2 regions of the Neisseria sp. HMSC078H04 genome follow, and region 2 is predicted to be linked to the other one. Evidence: predicted binding sites of a transcription regulator. Region 2 holds the regulator's gene; the other holds the start of a gene.
The links. The regulator FNR, encoded in region 2, switches genes on or off when oxygen is low (the NO sensors DNR and NnrR bind a similar motif). The targets are predictions, from matches to a motif close to TTGATNNNNATCAA.

Region 1: the regulator FNR is predicted to act here: its motif matches at 4,228-4,241, upstream of gnd (decarboxylating NADP(+)-dependent phosphogluconate dehydrogenase).

Annotation. Positions count from the first base shown of each region.
Region 1 covers NZ_KV835825.1:41,764-48,932, forward strand. The annotation lists gene HMPREF2560_RS02145 (DUF2061 domain-containing protein) at 9-227, opposite strand; gene HMPREF2560_RS02150 (SMI1/KNR4 family protein) at 262-846, opposite strand; gene HMPREF2560_RS02155 (hypothetical protein) at 972-1,190, opposite strand; gene HMPREF2560_RS02160 (D-2-hydroxyacid dehydrogenase) at 1,389-2,339, shown strand; gene gnd (decarboxylating NADP(+)-dependent phosphogluconate dehydrogenase) at 2,535-3,983, opposite strand; gene ggt (gamma-glutamyltransferase) at 4,465-6,234, shown strand; gene lpxC (UDP-3-O-acyl-N-acetylglucosamine deacetylase) at 6,472-7,169, opposite strand, start outside.
Region 2 covers NZ_KV835822.1:67,421-74,589, forward strand. The annotation lists gene HMPREF2560_RS00515 (PepSY-associated TM helix domain-containing protein) at 84-1,493, opposite strand; gene greA (transcription elongation factor GreA) at 1,839-2,315, shown strand; gene HMPREF2560_RS00525 (DUF4149 domain-containing protein) at 2,414-2,842, shown strand; gene HMPREF2560_RS00530 (OmpA family protein) at 2,979-3,740, opposite strand; gene HMPREF2560_RS00535 (CysB family HTH-type transcriptional regulator) at 4,183-5,133, shown strand; gene fnr (fumarate/nitrate reduction transcriptional regulator Fnr) at 5,220-5,954, opposite strand; gene hemN (oxygen-independent coproporphyrinogen III oxidase) at 6,117-7,169, shown strand, end outside.

The DNA.
Region 1 (7,169 bases), on a different contig from region 2:
CTGAAACTTTAGCCGCACTGATGCAGAGGCACCCACAATTTTTGCTTTTCGGATTTGTTTTTCTCGTAGCGGTTCCACGCTTTTTCATGAAAATAAAAGACGACGGTATTGACGATGGGTTCGACCAAAGCCACCGCACTGGAAACACCGATACTGCCGGTCAGAATATAGGCGACACTAAATGCGACGCTGAAATGCAAAATAGCAAATGTAATGGTTTTAATCATTAGGTTTTGTGCGGGCTACGGCTTGTTTCAATTATTAAACTGGAATCATTCTGCTAAAGCAATCATATAGATTTTTACCAATTAAATAGATATTTTGGAATTTTACTTCTTCAGGCATTTGTACACCAAATTCATCAAAATAATCTTCTTCATCCCATTCATTTTCATGATCCCAATAGAAAATTTGCCCAATTCTTTCTCCTTGAGTACATAGACAAATCAAATCACCAAATTCATTACTTGATATTGGTAGAAAATTATCTGGTATTCTATTTTTGTATTTTTCAAGCCTTTCACTAATTTGGGAGTTTTTTTGGTAGTTTATATTTTCACCATAAAAAAAACCTAAATCACCACCACTCCATTCGATATTACCACCTACAGGAATATCGTCATCAGGATAACAATATTCAGGCAAATCACTATATGGGGTTAACTTAAATTCTTTTATAAATCCTGTCTCTCCACCAAATAATTCAAGATAATCCAAATAATCTGAAAATTCTTCTTTAGTAATATCTAAAAATTTGGACATTAATTTTCTAGATGTAGGAATCAGTGGTTCAAATGTAAACCTTTGAACTCCACCCATTTTCTCAACTAAACTCTTAATTTTCATTTTCATTACTCCTTTCAGTTATAATTTGTCAAATAATCAACATTTCTCCTTAGGTTGTTTATTACGCATAGTACATGTATGTATTCCACATATACGTTACATTAAAACTGAAAATTTCATGTAGACTAAGAATTGCTTAAATCAGGGAGGATAATAGGTTTGTAACTAAGTACTTTATCAGCTATTTCCTCGGAGCTCATGTTTGTCCAATATATATAATCTGATATATTTGGATCTGTGACCAAATTTTCTAATTTTTCAAGAAATACATCTTCATCCTCTTCTGAACCTTCAAAATTTCTTAACTGATCAATCAATTTGATTAAATATAATCTATCTAACATAATGCTATCCTCTTCCAAAATGGTATTTCGGGTCTAGTATCTCTTTATGGAATTTTGGTGTAACAATCAGCTTATTTTCCTGATACATTGATGTTTTAATCACTATATAATAATTATTATCAACTAACGCGTATATTTTAAATCCTTTATCCTTATTTAGATTTTATAAATCGATATTTTATTTTTGATAGGAATTTTATGAATTCGCTCCAAATTGTCGTCCTCGACCGCGATACCCTCGTCAACCGTCCGTTTGAATTTGATTTTCCACACACATTAAGCAGCTACGGCACAACCGAAGCGCACGAAACGCTGGCGCGTATCCGCGGCGCGGACATTGTGATTACCAACAAAGTCGTGATTTCCGCCGAAGCATTTGCCGAAAATCCACAACTCAAGCTGGTTGCCGTTACCGCGACAGGCGTCAACAATGTGGATGTTGAGGCCGCCAAACAAAACGGCACGGCCGTGTGCAATATCCGCGCTTACGGTAATGAATCCGTGGCGGAACACGCGTTTATGATGATGATTACCCTGATGCGCAACCTGCCTGCCTATCAGCGCGACGTTGCGGCAGGCTTGTGGGAAAACTCGCCGTTTTTCTGCCACCTCGGCGCACCGATGCGTGATTTAAACGGCAAAACGCTGGCGATTTTCGGTCGCGGCAATATCGGTAAAACGCTGGCAACTTATGCACAGGCTTTCAAAATGAATGTCGTGTTCGCCGAACATAAAAATGCCCAAAGCGTCCGCGACGGCTATGTTTCCTTTGACGAAGCCATCCGCTCCGCCGATGTCGTGTCGCTTAATTGCCCGCTCACGCCGCAAACGGCCAACATGATAGGCGAAGCCGAATTGCAGCAAATGAAACCCGGCGCCATCCTCATCAACTGCGGGCGCGGCGGCCTGGTTGATGAAGCCGCTTTGGTTGCGGCGTTGAAATACGGCCAAATCGGCGGGGCAGGTTTTGACGTGTTGACACAAGAGCCGCCGCGCGACGGCAACCCTCTGCTGAAAGCCCGACTGCCCAACCTCATCGTTACGCCACACATTGCATGGGCAAGCCAAGAGGCCGCCAACCGTCTGTTTGACATTCTTTTGGACAACATCAACCGCTTCGTGGCCGGCAATCCGCAAAATCTGGTTTAATCTATGGAAAACCTGTTGATAAGGTTGTGAACAATTTTAAAGGCCGTCTGAAATATTCAGACGGCCTTTATTAATCTTTATTTATTTCATAAAGTTATCTATCAATTAGGTTAAATCGTTTCATTCTTCATTGTGGATAACCCTATAAAAAGGCCGTCTGAAATACTCAGACGGCCTTTTGTTTGCCTAGATAAATTAAATATCGTATGTGGTTGAAGCGGTATCGCCGCCCTTGCCTGTCCAGTTGGTATGGAAGAACTCGCCGCGCGGTTTGTCGGTACGCTCGTAAGTGTGCGCGCCGAAGTAGTCGCGTTGCGCTTGCAGCAGGTTGGCTGGCAGACGCTCGGAAGTGTAGCCGTCAAGGAAGGTAATGGCGGAAGCCATACAAGGCATCGGAATACCGCACTCGATCGCTTTGGCCACCACTTTACGCCATGCAGGCAGACAGGTTTCCAATACGCCTTTGAAATAAGGATCGGAACCCAAGAAGACCAAATCAGGATTGGCTTCGTATGCGTCGCGGATGTTGCCCAAGAACGCGCTGCGGATGATGCAGCCTTCACGCCACAAGAGGGCGGTGTTGCCGTAATTCAATGCCCAATCGTTGTTTTCGCTGGCTTCGCGGATCAGCATAAAGCCTTGTGCATAAGAAATGATTTTGGATGCCAACAGGGCTTGGCGCAAAGCATCCACCCATGCGGCTTTGTCGCCTTCAATCGGGGTAATGGTTTTGCCAAACAGGCTGTTTGCTTGGGCGCGTTGGTCTTTAAACGCAGAAACGCAACGTGCAAATACGGCTTCGGAAATCAAGGTCAACGGGATACCCAAATCGAGGGCATTGATGCCGGTCCATTTGCCTGTACCTTTTTGACCTGCAGTATCGAGGATTTTTTCGACCAAAGGTTCGCCGTTTTCATCTCTGTAACCCAAAATCGCGGCGGTAATTTCGACCAAATAAGAATCCAGTTCGGTTTTGTTCCACTCATTGAAGATTTGGTGCATTTCGTCATAAGACAGGCCCAAACCGTCTTTCATGAATTGGTACGCTTCGCAAATCAACTGCATATCGCCGTATTCGATGCCGTTGTGCACCATTTTGACAAAGTGGCCCGCACCATCGCGACCGACCCAGTCGCAGCAAGGCTCGCCTTGAGGCGTTTTGGCGGAGATGGCTTGGAAAATCGGTTTGACGGCAGGCCATGCGGCTTCATCGCCGCCGGGCATGATGGACGGGCCGTGACGCGCGCCTTCTTCGCCACCGGATACGCCCGCGCCGATAAAGCGGATGCCTTTCGCGGCCAGCTCGTGTGTACGGCGGGTGGAATCAGGATAGTTGGTATTACCGCCGTCAATAATGATGTCTCCTTCGTCCAAAAGCGGAACGAGTTGTTCGATAAAATCGTCAACAACAGAGCCAGCGCGAACCATCATCATGATTTTGCGTGGTTTTTCTAATTTATCAACCAGATCTTGCAGTGAATATGCGCCGATAATATTGGTATTTTTGGCTGCGCCGTTTAAAAAATCATCTACTTTGCTAGTCGTCCGGTTGTATGCGACAACTTTAAAGCCGTTGTCGTTCATGTTGAGAATCAGGTTTTGCCCCATTACGGCAAGGCCGATAACGCCAATGTCGCCTTTCATTTGGTGAAACTCCATTATTGATTAAATTTATCAAGCGTAACTCTAGCTGATTTACAACTTTTTAACAATCCTTAACTTTTTAATTTTTTGAAAAGATGCCTTTACGTTTCAGACGGCCTTTGCCTTTGGGAAAACAAACTATAAATTAGATTTTAAATAATAAATAGAAGATGATATTGAGTGCTGCCACAGCTTGTTGATAACTTTTATTACAACAAATTTTCAAATACTTAGCTGATATTTTTTGATGAGGATAAAGTAAGGTTGGCCTTGTTTGCAGATGTGGATAAAATTTTCCTGCTGCTCCATTCTGTGGGTAACTTTTTGCCTGTGCACAATCTTAGCTTGTTTTATACTTCTCCGATTGGAACTGATTGACTAGAGAAATAGTCAAATGGTTTTTTATTTCAAGCTATTTTCATATTTCCTTTTATTTAAGCTGGGAAAAGGCCGTCTGAAAATATTTCAATAAGGTGTGCATATGAAGTTTTCCTTTAGTATTAATTTGTTATCCGTTTTGATTTTGGCCGCTTGTGCGCAACAGCCGGTTCAAAAGCCTCAAGTTGCCCTGCCCTCCGTATCTGTGGACAATCATGCGCCGGAGCAAGGAACAGGGCTCACGGAGCAGAAATTAATCCGCGCCAAGCATTATATGGCGGCGTCTGCCAATCCGCTGGCAACTGAAGCTGGTTATGAAATTTTGAAGCGCGGCGGCAGTGCGATAGATGCGATGATTGCCATGCAGACAACTTTGGGACTGGTTGAGCCGCAATCTTCCGGATTGGGCGGCGGTGCGTTTTTGGTGTATTGGGACAATAAGGCGAAAAAGCTGACGACGTTTGATGCCCGAGAAACAGCGCCGAAAGCGGCAACACCGGAACTTTTCTTGGACGAAAACGGCAAACCGATGGGCTTTATGAAAGCGGTAGTCGGCGGCCGTTCGGTCGGTGTGCCGGGGATTCCAAAGCTGCTCGAAGATGTCCACAAGCGTTACGGCAAATTGCCCTGGGCAAGTTTGTTTGAGAAACCGATTACTTTGGCGGAACAAGGTTTTGCCGTTTCTCCGCGTATGGCGAAATCCATCGAACAAAATTTGGAACCCTTGCAACGTTATCCGCAAACCGCCGCTTACTTCCTGCCTGACGGCAAACCTTTGGCTGCGGGAACGGTTTTGAAAAACCCTGAATTTGCGCGTTCCGTACGCCTGTTGGCGGAAAAAGGCAGTGCGCCGTTTTATCAGGGAATGCAGGCGCAGAATATTGTTCGTGCCGTTACCGGTGCTGTGGATAATCCTGGCAAAATCAGCATGGCGGATTTGAAAAACTATCAAGTTATCGAGCGTAAGCCGGTTTGTGCGCCGTATCGTGAATATGAAGTTTGCGGCATGGGCGCGCCAAGTTCCGGCGCAATCGCTTTGGGGCAGATTTTGGGCGTATTGCAGAATCAGGATATGAAAACGTTGGGCGCGGAAAATATCCACAGTTGGCGCTGGATAGGCGATGCGTCGCGGATTGCTTTTGCCGACCGTGATTATTATGTCGGCGATCCTGCGTTTGTGAATGTTCCGACCCGTGCCATGATTTCTCAGGCTTATTTGAAACCGCGTGCCGAAGAAATCCGCCAATCCGACAAGGCATTGGAAACTGTTCAGGCAGGCAAGTTCGGCAAGGAATACGCGCAAGGCATGGCGGTCGAGCTGCCGTCCACCAGCCATTTGGTGGTTGTGGATAAAGACGGTAACGTTGTATCGATGACGACTTCGATTGAAAACGCGTTCGGTTCGGGGCTGATGGCAAACGGTTATCTGCTCAACAACGAATTAACCGATTTTGCCTTCAATCCTGTCGGCGCGGACGGTAAAACGGTGGCCAACAGCGTGGCAGGCGGCAAACGTCCGCGTTCTTCGATGGCGCCGACTATTGTGATGAAAGACGGTAAGCCTTATATGGCGGTCGGTTCGCCGGGTGGCAGCCGTATTATCGGTTTCGTTGCCAAAACGTTGGTGGCGCATATCGACTGGGGTATGGACATTCAGACGGCAATTTCATTGCCGAATATGCTCAATCGCGGCAGCCAGTATGAAATCGAGGATAAAACTGCAGCAGTGGACAAAGCAGCTGCATTGGAAAAACTGGGTTACAAAGTTCAAATCCGCGATTTGAATTCCGGCGTGCAAGGCATTGTGATCGGCAAAGAAGGTTTGCTCGGCGGCGCCGACCCGCGCCGTGAAGGCAAGGTCATGGGCGATTGATTTTGTCGGTTTGACATGTAAAGGCCGTCTGAACAGCTTCGTTTCAGACGGCCTTTTTAGTTTAGGAAAATATATGGATAAGATGTGTATAAGAATAACGTCAAATTTTAATATTTTTATTTTTCAATAAGATAAAAGATATGAATATGTGGATAATTACTTGTGGAAAACAACATGATTTAGGCCGTCTGAAAGGTTCAGACGGCCTTTTTATTGGACTGTTTTGTCTATTTTCTATCAGGCTGCCGGCAGCTCGTGAAAAGCACTAGGCAAGTCTTCATCATCGGCAAACTCAACCCATTCGTAAGCGCTTTCATCTGCCAAAACGGCACGCAACAGTGCATTATTGATGGCATGGCCTGATTTGTAACCTTCAAATGCGCCGATAATCGGGTGTCCGACGATATACAAATCGCCGATGGCATCGAGGATTTTGTGGCGGACAAATTCATCGGGATAGCGCAAACCTTCCGGATTCAAAACGTCCATGTCGTCAATCACGATGGCGTTGTTCAAATTGCCGCCCAATCCGAGATTATGGGCGCGCATCATTTCTACTTCGTGCATAAAGCCGAAGGTACGGGCGCGGGCAATTTCATCGATATAGGATTTTCCTGCAAAATCAATCTCGAAAGTAGGTGCGCTGCGATTGAATACGGGATGGTCGAATTCGATGGTTAAAGTAACTTTAAAACCGTCATAAGGCGTAAAGCGCACCCATTTTCCGGTTTCTTTGATTTCAACGGGTTTGAGGATTCTCAAAAAACGTTTTTGGGCTTTTTGATCCACCACGCCTGCATCTTGTAAAAGGTAAATAAACGGCAGGCTGGATCCGTCCATAATCGGAATTTCAGGTGCGTTCAATTCAATCAAGGCATTGTCGATGCCGTAGGCAGACAGTGCCGACATAATGTGTTCAATCGTGCCGATGCGCA
Region 2 (7,169 bases):
GTAACTTACCTACCTCTTTTAACCTTTATACAAAAGGCCGTCTGAAACAAAAGATTCAGACGGCCTTTAATCACATCGGACGGTTATTTAAACCATCTTGCCAATGCAGGGATACGCGACAACAACAGTGTATCCAAAATCCAAATCACAGCGATTGCGGCAATGGCTGTTGGGAAAATCACAGCCAAAATCAGAAGTGGCACAGCCATTGCCCACCATACCGGCAATTTGATTTTCTGCGCAGGAGGAACCAGACCACGCGCTTCCGAAGGACGGCGTTTCCACCACATCACACAGCCGCTGATGCAGACGAAAATGACTGCCAAGCAGAACAAAACGTTCGCCAGCACACTCCACCAGCCCATCGTACCGATATGCAGCGCAATGCTGACCGCCATGAATTTACCAAACCAGTTGTAATCATCGTAATGGATGTCGGCAAGGACTTTGCCGCTGTATTGATCGATGTGTACCGTGCGGTCGGCGGTCGGACTGGGCATATCGTAGCTCATCGAGTCCTGAGACAGCGTCCACACGCCCGTTTCGCCTTTAGGCAAATTAAGCTTGTAGCGGCCTTCAAAACCGATTTCTCGGGCAAAGCGGTCAACTGTTTCCAAAGTCATCGGTTCGCTCGGATTGATGCCGTTTTCGCCCTTCGTCGTACCGGAAACAGGCATAGGCGTAAGCTCCAGAACCCATGGCACTTCTTTGATTTTACCGTCGTTCAACACATCGCCGTGGGTCGGCACGGTAGATACAGGGTTCGGTTCGACGCCCCATTTACCGGCAGGGAATTGGCTCCAAGACTGAACCAACTTACCGCCCCAAATTCCCGCCCAAGCAACGCCCGAAAGGCAGAACAGCAACAGAAGCAAAGAAACCCAAGTGCCGAATGCGCCGTGCATGCTACGCCACCATGTACGTCCTTTACCTGCTTTCGGTACAAGCATGGATTTCACACCGCGCTGTTTTGCCCACCACAGGTAAATCCCGGTAATGATCATCAAAATAGTCAGTGAAGCGGCTGTTTCCAGTATATAGTCGCCCACCGTGCCGATCATCATATCGCCATGGATTTCGTCCATGATGTGATACCAGCCGTCATTGCGCGGCGTTGAATTGACGACCTTCGCCGTATAGGGATCAACGGCAACCATAGCAGCCTTATCGTCATTGTTCACGCGGAATACGGCAACCATATCATCTGCGCGCGGCGCAATATATTGCACCACAGAGGTAGTTTCCGGATTCACAAACTGTCTGGCAGCTTCAGCCTGAGCCGACAAAGGCTGCACTTGCGCCTGCGGCGCAACATGTATGCGCTCGCCTTCTTTACCGGTGATATTGGCAAATAGCAGCATTCCTAACCCTGTAACAGCCAGCAGGGTTAAAAACGGCGCAACCAAAAGTCCGGCATAAAAATGCCATCGCCAAACAGTCAAATAACGGCGGTTAGCCTGTTGTTCATTTTGGGAAGTTGGTTTTGTTTCCATATATTCTCTTTATATAGTTAAAGCAGACTAATTATTACGAATTAGTATTAGACATTTTAATCAAAAACATTCATTTAAGAAACCGTTTTTCCGATGCAGCTTTGAAATACTTCAATATTTAGTTTTCAGGCCGTCTGAAAAAACAAAATAGAACAGAAAACAACACTTTACTGAAAATCCGTTTTAATCATTGCGGTTTCGGCAGAATTTGGTAGAATACAGGCATTACTTATTTATTCATCAAGCCGCCAAGCTTTGGCGGCTTGTATTTTTATTTCCAATCCGGCTACCGCGCGTGGCCGGATAAAATTTTAAAAGCATCATCATGCTTTCATGGAGAACTCAATGCAAAAAATCCCTTTGACCGTCCGTGGTGCAGAATTGTTGAAACAAGAACTTCAACACCTCAAAAGCGTAGCACGTCCAGAAGTCATTGAAGCCATTGCCGAAGCACGTTCGCACGGCGACTTGTCTGAAAACGCAGAATACGAAGCCGCCAAAGAGCGTCAAGGCTTTATCGAAGGCCGCATCGCCGAGTTGGAACACAAACTCTCTATGGCGCACATCATCAACCCTGCCGAAATCCATGCAGAAGGCAAAATCGTGTTCGGCACAACTGTGACACTGGAAGACTTGGAAACTGAAGAACAAGTTACCTACCAAATCGTCGGTGAAGATGAAGCAGACATCAAAGAACGCAAAATCTACGTTGGCTCCCCCATTGCCCGCGCCCTGATCGGCAAAGAAGAAGGCGACGTTGCAGAAGTTCAGGCACCTGGCGGTGTGCGTGAATATGACATTATTGCCGTACAATATATCTAAATAAACAAAAGGCCGTTTGAAAACATTTTCAGACGGCCTTTTGTTGTACCTAAAAACACCATAATCAAAGAAAATAAAATCTTCCCAGGAGAAGCATAATGAATCTACTGTACAAAATTATCCAAACCGCTGCCGCCATGTGGCTCGGTATGCAGCTGACAGCAGGCTATGTTACTGCCCCTATCCTGTTCCGCCTTCTACCTAAAATGCAGGCGGGAGAAATTGCCGGCATTTTATTTTCCATTACAGCAATATGTGGCTTAGTTATTTTTGGCGCAGCCTATGCCTTTTTCAGACGGCAACTGGCCTCACTTTCTTGGTGGATTTTGGTACTTTGGCTACTCTTAGCCTGCAACCATCTTTTAGTTACGCCGGTTATCGAGGCACACAAGTACGGTCTGGATAACTGGCTACTGTCCCTAGTAGGCGGAACATTCGGCGTTTGGCACGGCTTATCCAGTATCCTCTTTTTGATTTGTACCATACTGGCAGCCATCTGCGTATGGAAATGGCCCAAACCAAACTAATCTGTCTCAATAAAAGGCCGTCTGAAAAGAAGTCTTTCAGACGGCCTTTTATTTTGAATCATGAACTCCCCCGACTCTTCAAATATAAACCATAAAAAAATGCCCTGCATATTGCAGGGCATTTTTCACAAACCGATTAAGGTTTAGCGTAACCGTGAACGCCATTGTAAGGAGCTGGGATCCAACCTTCATCAGTAGCAGGCAATTCGCCTTGACCTTCGATAGTTTGGCCTGGAGCAACTTGACGAGTAACAACGCTGCGGATTTTAACATCAACGCGACGGTCAGGTTCGATACAAGCGATAAGGGCAGCACGTTTCTTAGCTTTAGAAACTTTTTTACCCAGTTTAGCAACTTCAGCTTCACAAGTAGCAGTCATTTGAGCTTGAGACTCGCCCAGACCTACTGCAGAGATTTTGCTAGAAGCAACGCCACGGCCTACCAAGTAGTTAGCAACTACGTTAGCACGACGCTCAGACAGAGCTTGGTTGTATTCTTCAGAACCCATGAAGTCAGTGTGACCTTCAACACGTACAGTTTGTACGCTGTCGTTGCTCAGGCGTTGAGCCAAAGCGTTCAGGTTTTCTTGAGCTTCAGGACGCAGGTTGTCTTTGTCGAAGCCGAACAGAGTTTTAGTAGACAGGGAAACAGTTTCATCAACATACTCAGGAGCTTGTTGTACAGGAGCAACTGCTTCGCGGTCACCACATTCAACACGGCCTTCGGTAGCTTTGTCGAAGTAGCTGTTTTTCCAGCATTCGCCGTAGTTGTTACGGACGATTTCTTGAGATTGGCTGCTTACGGTGTAACCGTGTTTGGTGTGCGCTTCGCTGGCCATAGCGGTGCCAGAGGCAACCAAGGCAACGAACAATGCGCTTAATTTCAGCTGTTTGGTCATTTTATTCCCTCATCAAATTGTTATGCGGCGGACTAGGAAAGCAACCGCTGCAAAGTACCAATATACAGGCCGCAGTATCAAAACAGCGGCAAATCGGATATATCAGGTTGCACTATAAAGAAGCGCAAGGCAAACTGTCAATACTCGATGCCTTCAAACAATTATGAAGTGCCTGCTTCCTAGTAGTTAATCATGCCGAAAAATCAATCTTGTGTCATTAATTTAGGGCAAAATCAGACAATTCACCTACCTAAAGTTGTACAAAAACAACAAAACCCCTTTCCCTCTTCTTTCCTGAATTTCCTGTTTTCATATCATTAAAAGATATTTTCATTAAAAACAACCATTTTCAAAACTCGGGGCAAAACCGGGCAAAATATGTTAAATTACAGACCGTTTGTCGCACAAAATCCACAATAACAACGTATCCGATACTGCTACCATGAAACTGCAACAATTACGTTACGCCCTTGAAGTTTACCGGCACAATCTGAATGTCTCCGAGGCTGCCGATGCGCTTTTTACATCCCAGCCCGGCATTTCCAAACAAATCCGCCTGCTTGAAGAAGAATTGGGTATCCAAATTTTTATCCGCAGCGGCAAGCGTGTGGTTTCCGTTTCGCAACCTGGCAAAGCCGTGTTAGAAATTTCGGAACGAATTTTGCGCGATGTACAAAACATTAAAAATATCGGCAGCGAGTTTACCGATCATGACAGCGGCTCGCTGACCATCGCGACAACGCATACTCAGGCGCGTTATGCTTTGCCCAAAATCGTTGCGGAATTTGTCAAAAACTACCCTAAAGTCAATTTGACCATCAAACAAGGCAGCCCTTCTGCCATTGCCCAAATGGTCAGCAGCGGAGAAGCAGATTTGGCAATTATTACCGAACGCATTGACGATCACCCCGAGTTGGGCAAACTACCCTGCTATGAATGGAACCATGCCGTGATTGTTCCGCACGATCATCCTCTTTTGGACTGCCGCAATCCTTTAAGCCTTGAAGACTTGGCTTCTTTTCCGCTGGTTACTTACGAATTTGCTTTTAATTCCGGCAGCAGTATCGCGCGTACATTTAATAAAGCGCATATCGAGCAACCTGATGTTGCCTTATCGGCTGCCGATACGGATGTATTGAAAACGTATGTACGCTTAGGCTTGGGCGTTGGTTTGATGGCCAAAATGGCGTACGATCCCGCGGTTGATCAAGATTTACAACTAATTGATGCGGCACACTTATTTGAGCCGTCGCCCACTTGGATAGCCTTACGCTCGGATACTTACCTGCGCGGTTACGCGTATGACTTTATCCAGATGTTTGCACCGAAACTGACCAGAGAAGTAGTCGATCGCATTCTGTACACGCCGGTTGTTGAAGATTTTTCAATTTAAAATCTGACTATCACTTTCGTAACTTAACAATTATTCTTTAATTCTTGTTAAAAAGGCCGTCTGAAATATTTCAGACGGCCTAAGATTCAGATAGCGTGCGAACAACCGGAAACCATTTTCTTCAAGGTTGTCGCATCTAAGATTTTGATGTGCTTGTGCTCAACCGAAATCAAGCCTTCATGATGGAATTTGGATAAGGTACGGCTGACCGTTTCCAGTTTCAGCCCCAAATAGCTGCCGATTTCCTCACGCGACATCCGCAGGATAAAATCGTTGGCGGCAAAACCTCGGGAATAGAGACGCTGAGACAGGTTGAGCAAGAATGCTGCCAATCGCTCTTCAGCGCGCATATTGCCCAAAAGCAGCATAACACCCTGATCTCGGACAATTTCGCGGCTCATCAAGCGGAAAAAGTGAGAACGAAGGCTGGGAATATCCTGACCGAGTTCTTCAATATGTGTAAACGGAAGCTCGCATACCTCGCTGTCTTCCAAAGCCACAGCATCACAGCTGTGAATATGGGAACAAATCCCATCCATACCGATCAGCTCGCCCGACATAAAAAAGCCGGTTACCTGATCTCGTCCATCTTGGCTGGCGACTGTTGTCTTAAAGAAGCCCGCACGGATGGCAAACAAAGAGGTAAACGGCTCGCCGGCACGGAACAGGTATTCACCTTTTTTCAGACGGCGGCTTTGACGAATAACCGCATCTAATTGTGAAAATTCGTTAGGCATCAGTCCGACAGGCAAACACAGCTCGCGTAAAGAACATGTGGAACACAAGGTTTTCATTTGATGTGTTGCATTGTGTGTGGCCATAACGCACCCTTAATCTGCATAGTTCTATAAATCCCTGATGAAGCCGAATAACTATTGACCCAAGTCAAAGTCGACATATCATTATCAGGCATTCTACCAAACTATCGAAATTTTGACTAAAATTTTCCCTAATTTCCCTACTTTATACTACAAGCCCCTACCATGAAAATTATCCCTATCTCAAATAACACCAACACAAACAATGAATTACCGGAATTCGACCGCGAATTGATTGCCAGTTTGCCATCAAGCGGCCCACGTTATACATCCTATCCGACCGCCGACCGCTTCCATGAAGGCTTTAAAGAAGCCGAATATATCCAAGCTTTAAACCTGCGTAACATGGGCGCGCTCAACAAACCCCTTTCACTCTACATCCACATTCCCTTCTGCAATACCATCTGCTACTACTGCGGCTGCAACAAAATTATTACCAAAGACAAAAGCCGTGCCGATGCCTATATCCAATATCTGGAAAAAGAAATGGAGTTGCTGGCACCGCATTTAGGCGGACGACACCAGCTTGCGCAACTCCACTTCGGCGGCGGCACGCCGACATTCCTAAGCGACGACCAACTCGAACGCGTCTTCGAAATGATCCGAAAATACTTCCAGCTCATCCCCAACGGCGAATACTCCATCGAAATCGACCCGCGCAAAGTCAGCCGCGAAACCGTCCTCAAACTGGGCAAACTCGGTTTCAACCGCATGAGTGTCGGTATTCAAGACTTTGACCCTAAAGTACAGGAAGCCGTCAACCGCATCCAAAGCTACGAAGAAACCAAAGAAGTGATTGATGCCGCGCGTGAAGCCGGATTTAAATCGGTCAGCGTCGATTTGATTTACGGCCTGCCGCACCAAAACACCGAAAGCATCAAAACCACCATCGACACGGTCTTGTCCCTCGACCCCGACCGCCTCGCCCTCTACCACTACGCCCACCTGCCGCATATCTTCAAACCGCAACGCCGTATCGACACCAATATCGTCCCCGGCAGCGAAGAAAAACTCGATATGCTGCAATATTGCGTTCAAACCCTGACCGAGCGCGGCTACGTTTTCATCGGTATGGACCACTTTGCCAAACCTGATGATGAACTCTCCATCGCCCTCAAAGAAGGCTTCCTGCAACGCAACTTCCAAGGCTACTCGACCTATGCCGACTGCGACTTGGTGGCGATCGGCGTCTCCTCTATCGGCAAAATCGGCAGCACC